Linked DNA regions of Paludibaculum fermentans. The protein of the gene in region 2 binds, or shares a complex with, the protein of the main gene of each other region. Links are inferred from orthologs where the notes say so. Each region holds a gene or a part of one and is shown on either strand. Other genes may lie near its edges. The genes, in order: fliG and fliM.

The links.
Region 1: the proteins of fliM (region 2) and fliG are in contact, whole or in part, in a crystal structure (PDB 4QRM), measured with the Thermotoga maritima proteins. The link is inferred for Paludibaculum fermentans from one-to-one orthologs. Residues at the interface, in WP_004081085.1 of Thermotoga maritima: Tyr124, Leu127, Asp128, Ile130, Met131, Gly132, Gly133, Pro134, Glu136, Pro139, Arg141, Thr144, Glu145, Ile146, Glu147, Ser149, Ile150, Lys153; in WP_004082903.1 of Thermotoga maritima: Phe122, Ser125, Glu126, His127, Pro128, Gln129, Thr130, Val133, Glu157, Arg161, Leu164, Leu165, Arg167, Ser169, Glu171, Val172, Glu175, Ile176, Asn179, Lys182.

Annotation. Positions count from the first base shown.
Region 1 is NZ_CP063849.1:1,177,509-1,186,762, reverse strand. The notes cover bases 3,405-6,404. They hold fliG (flagellar motor switch protein FliG), read right to left. Parts: upstream 5,427-6,404; coding sequence 4,383-5,426; downstream 3,405-4,382. Other genes in these bases: fliF (flagellar basal-body MS-ring/collar protein FliF), read right to left, coding at 5,423-6,404; IRI77_RS04725 (FliH/SctL family protein), read right to left, coding at 3,662-4,393; IRI77_RS04730 (FliI/YscN family ATPase), read right to left, coding at 3,405-3,665. Outside these bases: IRI77_RS04740 (protein-disulfide reductase DsbD family protein), read left to right, coding at 1-1,882; IRI77_RS04735 (flagellar export protein FliJ), read right to left, coding at 1,894-2,334; more of IRI77_RS04730, read right to left, coding at 2,343-3,404; more of fliF, read right to left, coding at 6,405-7,129; flagellar hook-basal body complex protein FliE, read right to left, coding at 7,152-7,448; flagellar basal body rod protein FlgC, read right to left, coding at 7,456-7,893; IRI77_RS04700 (flagellar basal body rod protein FlgB), read right to left, coding at 7,890-8,228; IRI77_RS04695 (YkgJ family cysteine cluster protein), read right to left, coding at 8,342-8,746; IRI77_RS04690 (hypothetical protein), read left to right, coding at 8,898-9,254. UniProt on the Bacillus subtilis protein: One of the proteins that forms a switch complex that is proposed to be located at the base of the basal body.
Region 2 is NZ_CP063849.1:869,002-878,010, forward strand. What follows is about bases 2,968-5,722. They hold fliM (flagellar motor switch protein FliM), read right to left. Parts: upstream 4,951-5,722; coding sequence 3,985-4,950; downstream 2,968-3,984. Other genes in these bases: IRI77_RS03465 (tetratricopeptide repeat protein), read right to left, coding at 2,968-3,578; IRI77_RS03475 (prolyl oligopeptidase family serine peptidase), read right to left, coding at 5,049-5,722. Outside these bases: IRI77_RS03450 (ring-cleaving dioxygenase), read left to right, coding at 1-115; IRI77_RS03455 (alpha/beta hydrolase), read left to right, coding at 112-765; IRI77_RS03460 (alpha/beta fold hydrolase), read right to left, coding at 762-1,622; more of IRI77_RS03465, read right to left, coding at 1,704-2,967; more of IRI77_RS03475, read right to left, coding at 5,723-7,673; IRI77_RS03480 (family 78 glycoside hydrolase catalytic domain), read right to left, coding at 7,745-9,009. UniProt on the Bacillus subtilis protein: One of the proteins that forms a switch complex that is proposed to be located at the base of the basal body.

The DNA.
Region 1 (9,254 bases), 310 kb from region 2 along the record:
CCTCCTCTCCACCCTTTGCGCATTCGGCCAGAGGCCTACCCCCGCCACCTGGACCCTCACTCCGTCTTCTCCTCGGGTCGCCCCTGGAAGCACCTTCACCGCGGAACTGAAACTAAAACTTCAGGAACCGTGGCACATGTACTCGCTGACGACGCCGAAGCCGGGACCGACGGGTGGCCCTACTACGACAACCGTCAAACTGGCAGAGTCCCCGGCCATCGCCAAGTTCGACATCTGGACTCCGAAGCCCGTCCGTCACTTCGACCCTAACTTTAACCTGGACACCGAAACCTATTCAGGCGAGAAGACTTTTGTGGTTCAGGTCGAGCTGGCGAAAGACGCTCCGGCGGGTCCGCTGGAACTCACGGCGCAAATGCGCTATCAGCTCTGCACCGAGAAGGAATGCCTACCGCCCAAGAAGGTGACGGCTATCGCAAAGGTCGAAGTAGCCGCGAACGCCGCAGCCACAAAGAGCGACATTCCGGCAGGTCTGGTGAAGTTTGAACCAGCCGCCACGGCGCCAACCCCTGCGGCGGCGACTCCGGCCGGCCAGGCGCCTGCAGGCGGCCAGAAACAGGATCTGGGATCGTTCCTGCTGTTGGCTTTCGGCTTCGGCTTGGCAGCCATCTTCACACCTTGCGTCTTCCCGATGATCCCCATCACCATGTCGTTCTTTCTGAACCAGCAGGGTGGCGGCGGGCGCCGGCAGGCACTCACGCAGGCCATCGTATTCTGCCTGGGGATCGTTGTCCTGTTCACTGGCATCGGCTTCGGCTTGAGCGCGGCCCTGGGCCCGTTCGCCGTGGTCCAGCTGGGTTCGAACCCCTGGGTCAATGGGCTGATCTGTCTTGTTTTCTTCGCCTTTGGCCTCAGCCTCTTAGGTGCTTTCGAGATCACGCTGCCCACGGGCCTCCTGACCAAGTTGAACATCGCCTCCAATCAGGGCGGCATCGTCGGGACGCTGTTAATGGGGCTCACGTTCAGCCTGGCGTCGTTTGCCTGCATCGGACCGTTCATGGGTACTCTGCTCGCGGCCTCGGTCGGCGGTGACAAGATGCAGCCCATCCTGGGCATGCTGGCGTTCTCCAGCGCCCTCTCGTCGCCATTCTTCCTGCTGGCGCTCTTCCCGTCCTTCCTGAAGAAGATGCCCCGCAGCGGCGGCTGGATGGCACGCGTCAAAATCGTTTTGGGCTTTCTGGTTATGGCCGCTTTGTTAAAGTACTTGTCGAATGTCGACCAGGTGCTGCAACTGGGGCTCCTGACCCGGGAACGCTTTCTCGCTTTGTGGGTGGTGCTGTTTGCCCTACCCGGCTTGTACCTGCTCGGCTTCCTCAGAATGGAAGGCATCCGCGCTGATGAGGATGTCACGCCCTCCCGGCTTTTAGTCGGCATTGCGCTGCTCGGTTTCGCGCTCAGCCTGATTCCCGGCATGAACGGCGGCCGCCTGGGCGAACTCGAGGCCTACATTCCCGCACCGCCGGAAGGCTCGGCCTCAAGTTCTACTGGAACTACTTCCTCTAAGTGGATGAAAAATGACTTCGATGGCGCGATTGCCAAAGCCAAGGCCGAGAACAAGAAGGTGCTCGTTGCCTTTACCGGCTACGCCTGCACCAACTGCCATTGGATGAAGGCGAACATGTTCCCGCGACCCGAGATCGCCGAAGCGCTCGGCAATTTCGTGCTGGTCGAACTCTATACCGACGGGACCGATGCCGCCAGCGAGCAGAACCAGCAGCGGCAGGACAACCTCTTCAAGACGGTCGCGATTCCGTACTATGCGATCTTCGATGCCGAGCAGCAGCCGAAGGGCTCCTACGCCGGCCTGACCAAGGACCCGCAAGAGTTCCTGAAGTTCTTGAACTCTAGCTCTAGCGGCTCTTGATTAAACAGCACTTAGCGCTCATCGCGCCCCCATCGCGCCACGACCAGTTCGGCCACGGTCGCCTCGGTCTCCCGATCCACCTCGGCGCGCCAGGCGTGCAGCCGGCTTTCACGTAGGGTGGTCAGCGATTCCACCTCGATCTGCGCCGCTACAACCGCTTCCCGCCGCTCCTGGATCTTCTGCTCGATCCGAACGGCATCCGCTTGAAGCTTCAGTAGTTCCTTCTCCGTCCAATGCCGGAACGCCTCCAGGGCCACCAATTCCTGAACCGGGACGATCTTCAAGCTGCGCACGGCGGTGGTCGCCCGGCGCTCCTCCAGGGCAAGCGCCTCTTGCCGCTCCTCCAGATCCCGCGCTTCGGCCAGCGCGCTCTCCAGCGCGACGAGCTGCTGATCGAGCGATGACTGGCGAAACATTCTCAATTTTTCAAGCGGAAACAGGAATTTCTTCATGTAATGGATTACTCTCCTGTGACAAGCCGTCTCATACGCTGCAGCGTCTCCCCGATGGGCGTGTGCTCCTCCGGTTTCTGCCGGAGAAAGTCCTGGATTTCCTTCTGGCGCGCGATCGCCGAATCGAGCTGCGCATTGCTGCCGCCGATATAGGCCCCGATGCGGATGAGATCTTCTGACGACTGTAGTAACGCAAGGGTCTCCCTGAGCCGGTTCGCCGCGTCCTTCTGCTCACCCTTTGCGACACGCGAAGCCAAACGCGAGACCGATTGCAGGACGTCGATTGCCGGATAGTGCCCCTTCTGGCCCAGCGCGCGGGATAGCACTATATGTCCATCGAGAATGCCGCGTACCGCGTCGGCGATCGGCTCGTTCATGTCGTCGCCCTCCACGAGTACGGTGAAAAACGCGGTGATGGAGCCGTGTTTGAACCGGCCGGCGCGCTCAAAGACGCGCGGCAGCATCTGGAACACGCTGGGGGTGTAGCCCTTCTGGCTGGGCGGCTCTCCGGCCGCCAACCCGATCTCGCGCTGGGCCATGGCCAGGCGGGTGACCGAGTCGGCGATCAGCAGGACATCTTTCCCCTTGTCGCGAAAGTACTCGGCGACGGCCAGGGCCAGGAAGCAGGCCCGAACCCGGAGCGGCGACGGCCGGTCAGAGGTCGCCACCACCAGGACGGTCTTCTTCATGCCCTCCGGCCCGATCTCGTGCTCAATGAAGTCGCGCACCTCGCGGTTGCGCTCGCCTACGAGCGCCAGGACCGCCACATCGGCATTGTGATGGCGGATCAGGCTTCCCAAGAGAGTGCTCTTGCCGACGCCGCTGCCGCCGAAGATGCCGACACGCTGGCCGCGGCCGCAGGTGAGGAAACCGTCCAACGCCCGGATGCCGGTGACGAGCGGGTCGGTGATCGATTCGCGTTCCAGCGGTCCGGGCGGCGCGGCATAGATGTCGTACCATGCTTCCGGCTCGACCGGCGGTCCACCGTCCATGGGCCGGCCAAAACCGTCCAGAACACGGCCGATCAGACCGTCGGAGACGGCCACTCGCGACTCCCCTGCCCGGGCCACGATCGTGTCTCCGAGTTGGAGACCGGCTACTTCCTCCAGGGGCATCGAGAGAACCTGGCCGTCCCTGAATCCGATCACCTGAGTACGGATTTGAGTGCCGGCGCGGGTCAGGATCTCGCAGAATTCGCCCACCCCGACAGCGGGCCCGCGCGATTCCACCAGCAGGCCGACGGTCCGAGTGACGGTGCCGATGGATCGCACGGGTTTGCTGTTGGCGATGGCACGCTCCAGGCGAGCCACGTCCATCCAGGGGGCGCTCATGCCGCACCCTCCCGTAAAGTCAAAGCGTCGGAGAGACCGCGGGCGATCTCGTCCATTTGCGTATCAATGGAGGCGTCGAGGCTGCCCCGCCCCGTTTCGACGATCACGCCTCCAATCTCGAGCCCCGGATCGCCCTGAATGCGGATCGCCTCGGGTGCGCCGATGCGGCTCAAATGGCCCTGAAGGCGGGCGACAAACTGGGGATGGACGCGGACCTCGGTCACTTCCCGCAGCGAGACGTTCTCGAACGCGGCCTTCACCAGGCCGAGTAGCGCCTCTTCGTCGATCACGATCTGGCGGCGCAGGACTCGCCGCGCCATCGCCAGTGCCAAAGCCACCACATCGCGCTCAGCCTGGCGGCGCAGGCGGCCCTTCATGCCGGCAGTTTCCTCAATGGAACGGGCCATGCGCTCCACCACCGCCTCCGTTTCAGCGGCAGCCTTCTGCCGGCCCGCGGCCTCGCCCTGCCGGAACGACTCCTGCCGTTCCGACTGCAATCGTGCCTGGACCTGCTGGTCGACCATCCTCTGGATCTCCGCCTTCTGCTTCTCAACGGACTGCGGAGGCGCGGACTGCGGAGGCGCGGCCTGCGAGTGCGCCTCCTGCGGACGACCGGGTAGAACTTCCGGCTTGGCCACGGGGTCCCCGACACGAGGCCACTCGACCACGGGCAGAAGCAACTCCGCGCCGGCCGGGCGGATTCTCGACGCCATGGCTTTAAACGACATACTGTTCGCCAACAGTACCCTTCAGGCTGATGACGCCCTCGGTCTCTAACTGGCGCACGATGGAGATGATCTGCTGCTGCGAAGCCTCGACCTCCTTGATCTTGACCGGGCCCAGCGAGTCCATGTCTTCGCGCATCATCTCGGCACCGCGCTGGGACATGCTCTGCAGGAAGTGGTTCTTCAGCTGCTCGCTGGTCCCCTTCAAGGCGACGGTGAGCACCTTGCGGTCGATGCGGCCCAGCACCTCCTTGATGGCGTTCTGGTCGATCAGCAGGAGGTCCTCAAACACGAACATCAGGTGGCGAATCGTCTCAGCCAGGTTCGCGTCATTGTGTTCAATGTTGTCCAGAATCTCTTTGCTGGAGGAGGAGTCGAGACGGTTGAACATCTCGGCCACGGCGCGAACACCGCCATAGGATTCACGACTGAGTTCACCCAATGCTTTTAGTTTTTGCCCGATAATGATGGCAATCTTGGAGATAATCTCCGGCGAAATCTGATCCAGGCTCGCCATGCGCAACGAAACATCGGCCCGCAGGTCGACCGGCAGGGAGAAGAGGAGCCCCGCCGCCTGCGATGGATTCAGGTGGCTCAGGATCAGGGCGATGGTCTGCGGATGCTCGCTGTGGATGAACTTGGCGAGTTGCTGCGGGTCCGCCTTCTGGAGAGCATCAAAGCTGGCCGCCTCGTGGCCCAACATCTTTACCAGCCGATCCAGGATTTTCTTGGCGGCCTCGGCCCCGAAGGCATTGATGAGGATCTTGCGCGCGTAGTCGATGCCGCCCTTGAGGACATAGTCGTGGGCCATCGACATCTGGTAGAACTCTTCCAGAATCGACTCCGCATCCTCCGCGGTGATGGTGGGGATTCGGGCGAGTTCCTTGCCGATGTCGGCGACCTCGTCCTCCTCCATATGCTTCAGTACTTCGCCGCCAAGCTGGTCGCCCAGGGTGAGCATGAGGACCGCGGCTTTCTGCGCGCCCGAATACTTCGGAGCGGCCGCTTCCTTGTCGGGCGTCATGTTCGTGATCATGAACGCTGCTCCGACAACCAGGTCCGGATGAGTTGCGCCGTGGCGGCGGGATCCCTCTTCGACTCCTCCATGATCACTTTCTTCAACACCTCAGCCTTCTTGGTCTGCGGAGGCATCTGCAGGGAGAGCAGCGCCTCGCGATCCACGCGATCCTGTTCCGACTGGTTGCCCGCCATGACCGCCATCGCCTGCTCCTCGAAGTTCTTTTCGTCCTTCGGCGGCGAACCTTGAAGCTGAGGCGCGCCCGCTTCGACCGCGTGCACCGTCGGGCGGCGCCTGCGAATCAAGCCGCGCATCACGATGAAGATCACAACCCCGAGTACTACCAGCAGGGCGAACGCAGCGCCCAACCAGACGGGTAGCGGCGCCTTGTCGAGCAGCGGCTTCATCCAGGCCGGCATGCTGTAGCCGCTGGGGCCGACGGCGGGCGCCTGGCGGGACGGGGGCGCCTCGGGCGGCGGTAGGGCGAGGGTCGCTTCAAAGGGCAGGGTTTCCACCAGCAGCGCGTCACCGCGCTCCGCCTGGAAGCCGACCGTGCCGGCGACGACGTCCTTGACGATTTTGAGCGTGTCGGGCGAGAGCGGCTCCAGCACACGCCGCGCCTTGGGGCCGGTGCCCTCCCAGCGCAACGCCTGGTCCAGCAGGATGGAAACGGAGAGCCGCTTCACCGTGCCGAGAGGCAGTTTCAGATGCTTGATGGTGCGGCTTGTCTGGTAGGAGACGTTTTCCGTCTTGCGCGAGACGCCGCCACCCGAACTGCCGGCGCGAGGGACCGGCCGGGGCAAGTTGGAGGCCGCACCGGGGACTCCGGCAGTGGCCGCGAGCCCGCTGGCGTCCTCAGTCTTTTGCGACGTGAGCATGACGGAGCGGTTGGGATCGAAGACCTCCTCGCTCTGCTCGCCGCTGGTGAAGTCGCACTCCAGGCTGATACCGGCGCGGTACTTCTCTGAGCCCAGCAGGGGGTCGAGCGTGGAGCGGATCTTGGCCAGGTAGTCGCGCTCCAGCCCCTGCCGGAACTCCAACATGGCGCTGGAGTTGCCTGTATCCGAATCGGCATCGCGGTGCGGCTTGCTGAGCAGGTTGCCGCTCATGTCGAGAACGGAGACGGACTCGGGCGCCAGCCCTTCCACGGCGCTGGACGTCAGGTGCTGAATCGCCACGACATTGGCGGCCGAGAGTTTCGCGCCGGGCCGCAGCCGCAGCATCACGCTGGCCTTGGCCGGCTGGCGCGTATCGGCGAAAACCGACTCCTTGGCGAACGTCACGTGGACTCGGGCGCGGTCGACCTCGGCCAGGGAGATGACACTGCGTTCGAGTTCACCCTCCAGGGCGCGGCGGAAGTTCACATGCTCGGCGAAGTCTGTCGTGCCGAGGTTTGTCTTGTCGAAGAGCTCAAAACCCAGGCGCCCGGTGCGCGGCAGGCCGGCCGCGGCCATCTCGATGCGGAGCTCCGCCACACGCGCCGACGGGACGAGGATCGTACCGTTGTCGGCCACTTTGTAAGCGACGTTGGCGGCCTTGAGCCGTTCCACCAGCGCGCCGGAATCCTCGGCGCTGACTTCCGTGAAGAGCGGGCGCAGGTCGCGTTCCTTGTTCCAGTGGATGCCGAACACGATGCCGGCCACTACGGCGGCGGTGGCCACCAGGATGACGAGCCGCTGGCGCAGCGTCAGACCGGCGAGGATTTGCTTGAACTGGCCCATCGCTTCTTACACTTGCAGTCGCTCAGACCTGCATGCGCATCACTTCCTGGTAAGCCGAGACCATCTTGTTGCGAACCTGGAGAAAGAGGTCGAAGGCGATGCCGGCCCTCTGCTGGTCGAGGGCGACCTTGTGCAGGTCCTGCCCCTCTCCGTTCAGGAAGCTCTCCATGCTGGCGTGGGCGTCGTTCTGCATGGCATTCACCGACTCGACGGCTCCATTCATGACGGAGCGGAACGTTTCACCGCCGCCGGGCACCTGCACCCGGATCTGGCCGATGCTGGGCGGCAGTTGAATGGGAGAAATGGGCGGGATGGTCATGGGCGGCTCACTTCATCAGGTCGATGGATTTGGAAACCATGTCTTTCACGGCCGAGATGGCGGCGACGTTGGCCTGGTAGCCGCGGGTGGCGCCCATGAGGTCGACCATCTCCTCGGCCGGGCTCATATGCGGGAAGGCGACGTAGCCGCGGGCGTCGGCGTCGGGGTGGCTGGGTTGGTAGCGCATGTCCGGCGGACGGCTGTCCTCAACGACCTGCGAGATCCCGACCCCCATCGACCCGGCGGACATCTCGGTCTGGAAGACGGCGGAGAAGGGTGATGCCTGGGCCTCGGATTCGAAGACGACGTCCTTGCGGCGATAGGGACCACCATCGGGCGTGCGGGTGGTCTCGGAGTTGGCCAGGTTTTCGACGATGACTTCGGCGCGGGCCCGCTGGGCGGCCATGCCGGATGCGCTGACGGATAAGAGGTTGAAGAGGCTCATGCGCCCTTGCCCTCCTCGATCGCCTTGCGGACGGTGCGCAGTTCGTTGCGCAGCAGGTTGGTGGCGACGTTGAAGCGCAGGGCATTCTCGGCCAGCAGGCGCGATTCCCGGTCGAGGCTCACGTTGTTGCCATCGTTCTTCATGGTGAGACCCGTGGGTTCGATCACGTTGGGCGTGCCGCCGGGCGTCTGCGAAAGGAATTCGAACTGGAAGTCGAGATCCTTGGTGCGATAGCCGGGGGTATCGAGGTTCGCCAGATTGGCCGCGACGAGCTTCTGACGGTCTGCCAGCAGGTCCATGTAGCCTTCGAGGCGGGCGGTGATGGCCGGTAGCATGTTGATGGATCCCATGCAGATGTGTGGCCAAGGGCTTATCGGCCGCGGGTGGGCCGCTATTAGGAGAATCGGACCTTTAGAATGATTGAATTGGAAGGAGCGAGGGAAAGGGCTTAGTCCTCGTACATCGAGGGGTAGGCGAGTTTCATTTCGGAAGCGGTTTCATGCGCTGTACCAATTTGGATCAGGCGGCCCTTGCCGATTCCAGGACAGCGGCGGCCGGTTTTCTCCCATTCCTTGCGACTCTCGAGCAGTTCCGGCCAGAAGGGGAAGAGACGGCATTGGGTGGGTTTGTTCTCATGAATCGAGCAGCCGCCGTGCAGCAGGAAATGGCACTGGCGGTCGCGCGGTTTGCGCAGGCGCAGCAGGTGGCGGGTGCGATAGACGTATTTCTTCTCAAACTCGGCAGGAGTGAGGCCCAACTGCCCTGCTGCATTCTTCAGATCCTGTTCCGTGATATAGACATAGCCTTCCATATCGCAACAGCGGGTACAGCCGGGCTGGCAGGTGAAACGCACGCCTTCCATACCGGACAGGATAGCGGTTCTGCCGGGATGGCGGTTGTGCCGGCCGGGCGATGGGGGGTATTCTCGACAATAAGGCATTGTGCGCGAGCGATTCGCGCAACATTTTGCCGGATGGATGTTTTAGGGAGACGGCGGTTAGTTTATGGCAGCCAGAGACGACGGCGAGTTTGAACTCATCCTTGGAAACAAACAACTGCTCAGCGTTTTGTTCATCGTGATCGTACTGCTGGGCGTCTTCTTCACCATGGGATTCCTGGCCGGCCGCAGCACCGGCGCCGGGACGACGGTGGCGCAGAACAAGCCGGTGGACAAGGCTCCGCTGTCTGTCGACGCGCCGAATCCTCCGAAGGAGACCATCCCCGCGGCTACTGAACCGGAAACGGTCGAGAAGCCGCTGGAGAAACCGGCCGAGCAGCCCATTGAGCGCCAGCCCGAGCCGGCTCCCAAGAAACAGGTGGAACCGCCGCCCGCCCCGAAGAAGGAAACGCCCAAGAAGGAA
Region 2 (9,009 bases):
GGCGGTGGAGTCCCTGGGCTCCGAACTCAGGCTGCCGCCCTGGATGGAGCCTCAGCGGAGCATGATTGAACAGGTTCTGCCACCCATCGCTCGCCATCAGGGAGTGGTTGCATGACGGCCCAGGAGTTAGGTTTCCGCCATCGCTTTGTACCCGGCGTAAAGGGCGGCCCCCCGGTGACGCTGGTGCTGCTGCATGGCACGGGGGGGACCGAAGACGACCTCATCAGCCTCGGCCGGGAGCTCCTGCCGGGGGCCGCCCTGCTGAGCCCGCGCGGCAAGGTACTGGAGAACGGGATGCCCCGCTTCTTCCGCCGCCTGGCGGAGGGCGTTTTCGATCAGAAGGATCTGGCGCTTCGCACCACCGAGCTCAGCCGGTTTGTCGAGGCCGCGAAGGAATCCTACGGCCTCCAGGACAACACCACGATTGCCGTCGGCTATTCCAACGGCGCCAATATCGCGGCCAGTGTGCTGCTGACGGTGCCTGGAGTGTTCCAGGGCGCCGTCCTGTTGCGGGCCATGGTGCCGTTCGTCCCTTCGGCCCCGCCTGACCTTCAGGGCGCTGCGGTTCTCCTGGCGGCCGGCGAGCGTGACCCAATCGTCGAAACAGGGAATACGGATCTGCTGCAGTCCATCCTGGATTCCGCCGGCGCGCAGGTGACTTTGTACCGGCATCCCGGCGGACACGAACTCGGGCACGACGACCTGCTTGCCGCCCGGCGCTGGCTGGCCGGCTGGCTTGGGTCCCACGCGCAGGCAGCCGGTTAGTTCAGGGTTGCCAGGAATTCCTTCAATGTGGCCAGGGCCATTGGTTTGTTCTCCCGCCGGACGTTGTGGCCCGCGCCGTCGATGTGAACAATTCTCCCCTTGGGGAGCAACGCGGCGGCTTCCTCATTCTGCTTGCGGAGGTCGCCCTGTGCATCGGCCTTCAGGATCAGAGTGGGCGCGGTAATCTTCGGCAGGATCTCGCTCATCGGCGGACGTCCTGCCGTGGCAACCAGCGTCGTGGCTGGATGGTGCCTCCGCTTGGAGGGCGCCCACAACCGGCATTCCTCCTCGCCCCACTTGGGCGAGTTCTTCGTGCAGTCGGCCGTCAGCTCTTCCAGCGACATGTTGTTGCGCTGGATCATCTTCTGAATCCGTTCTTCGGGGGTGCCTTGAGCCGAGCCAGGCGGCGGCGTCCCCGGCCTGCGCGGCAGCAGCCCCGGATCCTCCAGGATCACCGCCTTCGGGACATCAGGGTACCTCGAAGAAAACCACGCCACGGAACTGCTGCCCATGGAGTGGCCCATCAGAATCGGCTTCACCAGCTTCAGTTCCCGAATGAAGGCAGCCAGGTCTTCCACCTGGGCGTCGGCGCCGTCGCCCACCTTGGGCGGGTCGGTCAGACCGTGCCCGCGCGCATCCACCAGGTAAATGTCGTAACCGGCCGTGAGTTCCTTCGCGAGACCAGTCCAGCAAAGGCCGTCATCAGACGATCCATGAGCGAAAATCATTGCCGGCTTGCCCGGATTGGCGGCATGCCAGTAGTGGATACGGATCCCATTGCCGTACACATACGAATCCGTCCAACCTGCCACCGGAGCAGCCTGAAGCATCAGGGCAAGCGCAAAGGCAGAGAACATCGGAGTCTCCTTTTCCGGCCATCATAATATCGGAGTTCCGGTGCCAGGATGACCTCGCCAGCCGCCACCGCTCGCACGCTGTTAAGGTGCCAGGCGCACGCTGCGCCTCACCTGCTGGTAGGCTGCGAGCGGCCGAAGCCTGTCGAAGGCCGGTTCGGCATCCAGGAAGAGCATGTCGGACTCGTGCGCGTCGACGCCCTGCTTCAACTCCGCAATGGCCTGTTCGGGCTCGTTCAGCGCGGTGAGCAGCAGCGCGCGGTGAACGTGCACAACGGGCTGCCTGGCGAGCTCGTTGAGGGTCGTCCGCGCCCGCGCGGGTTGCCCCGCACGGGCGAGCGCGGCTCCATAGCGCGCCAGGATTTCCGAAGATCGCGCCTGCGTTCGAAGCGCGGTTTCCAGCTCGGCCAGCGCCTCGCGGTGGCGGCCCAGCGCGGACAGCACCGTCCCGCGCAGGAAGTGAGCGCTGCCGGACCGCGGCGTCACCGCCAGCAACTGGCTGGTCTCCTGCAATGCCTCTTCATACCGGCGGGCGGCGTACAGGATGACGCCGTAGTCGTTGGTCGCACTCATGGTAACCGGGTCCAACTCGCGGGCGAGAGAGATCTGGTCGATCGCCTCGGCATGCCGGGCGCGGCTCATCAGAAAGATCGCGTACGACTGGTGGGTCCGTGCAATCCCCGGAGCCGACTGCAGCCCCTTGCGCAGGTAGGTCTCCGCTGCCTCAGGATTCCAGTCGATGATCATGGCGATGCGGCCCCGCAAGGACGCCGCCTCCGGCAGTCCTGGATCCAACTCGAGGGCGATATCCGCTTCGCGGCGCGCCGCGTCAAAATAGCCTTGGGCACTGGCTTCCGCGTGGAATCCCTGGGAGAGGTAGGCGTCGCCCAGGGCTGCGTGGGCGCGCGCGTGGTGAGGGTCCAGCTGGACTGTCTGCTCGAAGAGTTGCCTGGCTTTCGGGACACCGCCTTCTGCCGTCCTCGACCGGAAGTACAGGCCGCGCAGGTACAGTTCGTGCGCATCGGTCAGCTTCTTCGATCGCTCTTTTCCTGGTGTTTGCCCGCGTAAGGACTCTGTCAGCGGCAATGAGAGTGCCTGCAGAATGGCGACGGCAAAGGACTCCGGCACGGCCTCGAGGTCGGCGACGGTCACGCTGAGGTGCTCTGACCAGATGTAGAAACCCTTCTTTGCATCCAGCAGCCGCGCGGTGACCGACCAGGCGTCCTTCTGTTGGGGGCCGGCGTGGCGCAACGAACCGACGACAATGTATCCGGCATGCGCCGCCTGGGCGCGCTTCTGCAGTTCCACCGTCGATTCGGGATCACGGCCGGCAAATGCAGGCAGCGACACCACGCGCAGCGACTGCGACCGGGCCAGCAGAGCCGTCAGCTCCTCGGTCAATCCGAGAGCGACATACTCGTTCCCGGCATCTCCGCTCAGATTCAGGAAGGGCAGCACACCCACAGTGAGCGGCGAGCCGAAGGGGCGCCAGGAGAGAGCCAGCCATCCGGCGCAGCAGGCCAGGCCCAGGGAGGCGGCCGCCACGATGAGCCAAGTCCTCACCCGGGAGCGGGCAGGAACCGGGACGGCCTGCTCCTCCACCCGGAAATCGAAGTTCGGGACATACTGCCCCCGGGGGATGGTGATCAACAGTTCATCCGCCTGGCCTTCGGCCTCGTAGTAGTGCGCCATCCGGATGCGCAGGTTTCGCATCTGGACCCGCACCAAAGCGTCGGACTGCGGATCCCAGGTCGCCTCGCGGTGGAAAACGCCCACGCCGATCAATGATTCCTTGAGATGGCCGCCGTGGCCCGCCAACGTTTCCTCAATCAGCCACGAGAGCAAGGTGCGCAGCCGTTCCGTATCGGCAAAGGCCGCCGAGTTCAGGATCCGGTGGACCTGGCTCCGCACTTGGGCGGATGTGGGCGGAGTGCTCCGGGATGGCTGTTCGGCAAGCATGGCGGCTGCCTCCTGACGTCGCCTCAGGGCGGCCCGAATGTTAAATGCACGCGAGCACGTGACGGCAAATAGCTGAGCCAGTGTGCCTTATGGCAATTTACCGTTAATCGGATCCAAAACACTAGTAATCTTGCTACGCGAGCAGTAGTATACACCACGTGCAGTAACACACGTGACCCCGGGTCGTGCTGCTGGCATGAACGTGAAGGAGCCGGTCAAGGCCGGCCGGAGGAACACGCTGGCGGACATAGCGCATGGGCGCATACGGGGTGCCGCGAGGGACTTGGCGGCGCCCGGCTAGAGGACCGGAGGGTGCGACAATCCGCACTGTGGGGAGATCAATTCCTGGTGCGAGAAGTCCAGGAGGGGACTCTCCGGTCCCGAATGTTCCTGAGCCGCAAGAGTGTCATTCCTCAGATTGGTCCGCCATGATGTGAAAAGCCCGCTTTCTGCCTGTGTTCACGATGCGTCCATTGAACTTGAGCGCCCCGTTGACCAGCAGATTCACCGGCCGGTTCACCGGGAAGTCAAACTCCACGACATCGTCTGGTTGGAGCCCCAGCATCTGTTCCACGGTCAGGGACGGCCCCTGGAGCCTCGCATCGAACTTCAGTTGGGCCGGCTTGATCAGCCGCAGGATGCGCGCCTGCTCCTCCTCGGTCGACTCCGACTTTCGCACCGACCACTGCTGGTCGAACTTCTGCCGCAGCATCTTAATGATGATGGAAGGGATCCCAAGGTTCATCATCCCTGCCACTTCGCCGATGCGGATCTCCATGCCGACGGTGACCACCGCCTCGTTGGGCGCTAAGATCTGCAGCAGTTGCGGCTCTGTCTCATGCGCTTCGATGGCGAAGTTGATCTGTGAGATCGGCGACCAGGCTTCGCGCAGGTCGTGCAGGATAATCCTGAACAGCCCGTCCAGGATCGACTGTTCGATCTCCGTGATCTCGCGTGTGACCTTGTAGGGCGTCTTGCCGCTGCCGCCCAGCAGCATTTCCAGGATGGGAAAGACCATCGTGGGGTTCAGTTCCAACACGGCATTGCCGTCGAACGGGCGCATGCTGAGGCTGACGATACAGGTTGGCGCCGGCAGGCACTGCGAGAACTCGAGGAACGACAACTGCTCCACCGAGATCAGGTTGACCATGACGTACGCCCGCAGATAGGCGGATAGGCTCGAGGCCAGAGACCGCGCGAAGTTGTCGTGCAACAGGTGGATGGCACGCAACTGGTCTTTGGCGATACGGTCCGGCCTGCGGAAGTCGTAAGGCTGCGCCTTCCGTGCCGGATCCTCCTCATTCGTGGTCCCTTGCAGGTTCCGAAATACACTATCGATTTCGTCCTGGCTCAACAGGCGGTCCGAGGCCATACCCTTTCACTATCGGCCTCGACTCCGTCCACAAACATGAAGGATCTTTCCGTATCACCTAAGCGCTGCGAGCTATTCACCGGAGTAGCCCAGACTCGTCACTTCAGGTCGCGCACCACCCGCAAGCCAATGTAGTCCGGACGCGCCTTCGTGGTGGTCTTTGAGTCGGCGGGCCGGTCGGCGCTGCCGCCCAGGGCCACGGTGGACCCATCTTTCTTCGTGACCCACTCCGCCACGTTGCCGCCGAGGTCAAATAGCGGATCCTCCCCACTGCCCGTAAAGCTGCCCACCGGCCGCAACAGGGAACCCGGAGCCATGCCTTCAATCAGCGAACTCAGCCGCGCCTCGTCGTCGGCGTTCACCGTATAGCCGGCCCAATGGTCGAGTGTATTCTCGCTCTTCGACCGGGTCAGCAGCGAGCCCAACTCCTCCTCCGTGCCGAGCCGGTAATTCTGCCCCGTCTGTTTTGAGAGCCAGGCGCAATAGGCCTTCGCCTGGTCGGCCGTGATGCCGCCGGCCGGATAGGCCTCGGTGCCCGGAGCCACTTGGTAGGAATTCTCGAACGCCTGGAACTGGCCCCGAGTGACCTCGAAGCGGCCAATCGCAATCGCGCCCCGCTCGACGGTTTCCGGCGTCCGCGGCAGGCTCTTTGTCTTGAGCAGCGCCGCCAGGGCGGACTCCGGCTTGAGCGCCTCATTCGTGTCGCTTGCGATCCCGAAAAGGTACTTGTCGAACCAGGCCAGTTCCTCCTCCACCTTGCGGCGCTGGTGCACATACTTGCGCGGACCGTGCGCCTCACCGGGGAAGAGGATGAACTTCACGTCCGCCTGCCCGTAGTGCTGCAACGCCCGGTAGTGCTGCCAGCCCTGCTCCGTCGGCACCTGCTTGTCTTCCGTGCCGAAGAAGATGATCGTCGGCGTTTTGACCTTGTCCATGCGGTACAACGGCGACTTGCGGATATACAACTGCGGATCGTCCATCGGCGTCTTGCCCAGGTAGTACTGCTCGAAGGAATCGCCGAATACGGCGTTGCCCCAGTCGCTGGACCAGTTCACATCCCCCGCACCGGCGCCGGCTACTTTATACCGCGTGGTGCGCGTCGTGAGCTCGATGGTGATAATCGACCCGTTCGACCACCCCATCACGCCCATCTTGTCGGGATCGATGATGCCTCGCGCGATCAGGGCATCGACACCCTTCTCGACGTCGATCCACTCCAGGTCGTTGTACTTGCCGCCGGAGATCGACTCGCCCCACTTCAGCCCGTAATTCGACGAGCCATGGTAGTTCGGCTTGAACAGGAACGCTCCGCGTTGGGCGTACAGTTGGTGTGGATAGCCCATCGACTCGTTAAAGGCGTAGGGGTCGTGGCCGTGCGGCCCGCCGTGGATCATCACCACCAGCGGGTACTTCTTGCCCGGTGTGTAATTGTGCGGGTAGTAGAGAATCCCCTCCACCTGCTCGTCCTGGGCGCCTTTCCACGTCACCAGTTCAGTCTTGGCGATGGGCTTCTTCTTCCACTCGGAGTTCGGCTCGAGAAAGGTCCTGGGCTCTACAAAGCGGGCGCCATCCAGCTTCGCCAGCATCCACTTCGCGGGTTCGCCCGAGGTCGAAGTGGTGTAGACGATCTGCTGGCCGTCCTTCGTGACCGTCACGGCATGCACGTTCTCTGTGTCGATCCAGGTCCTGGTCCAGGTATCGCCCGTGCGCGTGAAGCGGGCCGCACGGTTCCGCGCCCCATTGGCGAGCAGCGCCACGAAGCCGTCCGGGGTCAGGCTCACGCCCGAACTCAGCCCATTCTCCCAGCCCACGTCCACCTTGGTGACCTTCGACGCGGCGACATCGTAGTAGTAGAGCAGGTTCACCGAAGCGTTGTAGAGATAGGGGTGCGTCGTGTACGGGGCGGAGAAGTAGAAGCCTTTGCTGTCGCCGGTCCAATCGAACTCGCGCGGCAGCACCTTGCCATCCGCGAAGAGCTGCGTACTCCTGCCGGACTTCAGGTCGTGCAGGAACGTCACCGGCTTCACTTTCTGGTCGTAGATCTCGGCCAGGCTGCGGTTGTGCAGCGTTACCGCCCAGGCTCCATCCGGCGAGGCGAAGACGGACGTGATGCGGTCTGTATTCGTCGTCAGCCGGGTGGACTTCGAGCCCTTCACCTCAAACCGGAACAGCCGCACCGGCGGGGCGTGCTTTTCATCGTCCACCACCTGGGAGGTGTCTTTGCGCTCCTTCACTTTCTGGTCGTAAAGCGAGGGATCCTCGGGCGCGGCGATCAGCAGCGTATCGTTGTCCAGCCACTCAAACGTGCGGACACCCTTCTCGAACTTGGTGACGGACCAGGGCTCACCGCCGGCCAGGTTCAGGAACCAGACCTGCAGCCCGCCCGACGCCGCGTCGGCCGGAGCTTCACCGGCAGCCGGAGGCTTCCGCGAGGTCAGGAACGCGATCCGCTTGCCATCGGGAGAGATCCTCGGACTGCTCTCGCTGTCATTGCCCCGCGTGAGCTGAACCTCTTCGAGATCGCCCAGGCGCTTCAGGTAGAGGTGCGAAACCGCCTCGCCCTTCTCCTTGTCCACACGGGACTTCACATAGACGGCCACCTTGCCGTCGCGGGAGAGTTCCAGGCCGGAGGCCCGCTCCTGCAGCAGTATATCGTCGACAGTCCATTTCTCGGCGGCTGAAAGCAGCGACACCACGGCCAGACCAACCAGAAGAATCCGCATGGTGTTCATTGTAAACAGAGCGGGCAGGGCCGCCCGAAGGAGCCCTGCCCGTTTTGGTATGGATTGAGTGTCTACTGGCCCATAAACGTGTAGCTGCCGGACTTCACCTCAAAGACGGACGCTCCGCCTTCGACATGATCCGGCTTCAGGCCGCCCGATCCGCTCGCCGCTGCTCCGGGCACGTAAACCGTGGCCGACGTGTTCGGAGGAACGGTGACATTCATCGTCACCTTGCCACTCTGCTTCGTCCAGTTGCTGACAATGCGGCCGTAAGGCGAAAGGTGGCTCGCCTTCACATGGGTCAATCCACTCGCCGTGAACGGACGGATGGAGAAGTGTTGGAAGCCCGGATGCGCCGGATCGGGCCGGATGCCCGCCAGGTACTCGTACATCCACACGCCCAGGTCGCCGATCTGCATCACGTGGTTGCCGGAGTTCATCGCTGGATCGGCCGTGTCGCCGTTCCAGAGCTCCCACACCGTGGTCGCGCCCTTCTCCACCATGTAGCCCCAGCCGGGGTAGGTCTTCTGCGTCGCGATCGTCAGCGCCAGGTCTGCGCGCCCGTTGTCCGACAGCGTCCGCATCAGCCACTGCGCGCCCACCAGGCCGACGCCCACATGGTTGTTGCTCTCCTTCTCGATCTTCGTCACCAGGCGATCGAACACCGCCGTGCGGCTCTCGCCGGGTACGAGGTCGAACGCCAGGGGCAGGATGCTGGAGGTCTGGGTGCCGTTGTCGAACTTGGAGTCGGCCTGCTTGAAATACTCGCGCAGGAACGCGGCCTTCACGGTGCCGGCCAGCGTCTGGTATTCGGCGATGTCCGCCGTCTGGCCCGCCAGCTTCGCATAGCGGCTCATCAGCTCCAGCATGTGATAGTAGTAGGCCGTGCTGAGCAGCGCACCCGCGGTAACGCGCGTCGGATCCTGCGAGTGGATCAGTTCCGGCTTCTCCGGCGGCACGCACCAGTCGCCATAGGTGTTCTTCGGCATGATGCCGTTTTTCAGGAACCCGCGCATGTACTCCACCCACTTCCGCATCGCCGGATAGTTCCGTTCGATGACGCGCGAGTCGCCGTATTGCTCATAGACCATGTTCGGAGCCAGGATGAACGTGCTGGGCCACACAATACCGTCGTTGTACAGCACCCAGTAGCTGGGCGAGACGTCAGGGATGCTGCCGGATTCGCGCTGCGAATCCTTGAGATCGTTCATCCACTTCGTATAGAACGAAGCGATGTCGAACAGGTAGCTTTCGCTGCGGCTCACCACGCTGCGGTCGCCCAGCCAGCCCTGCCGCTCGTCGCGCTGGGGGCAGTCGGTGGGAATACTGCGGTAGT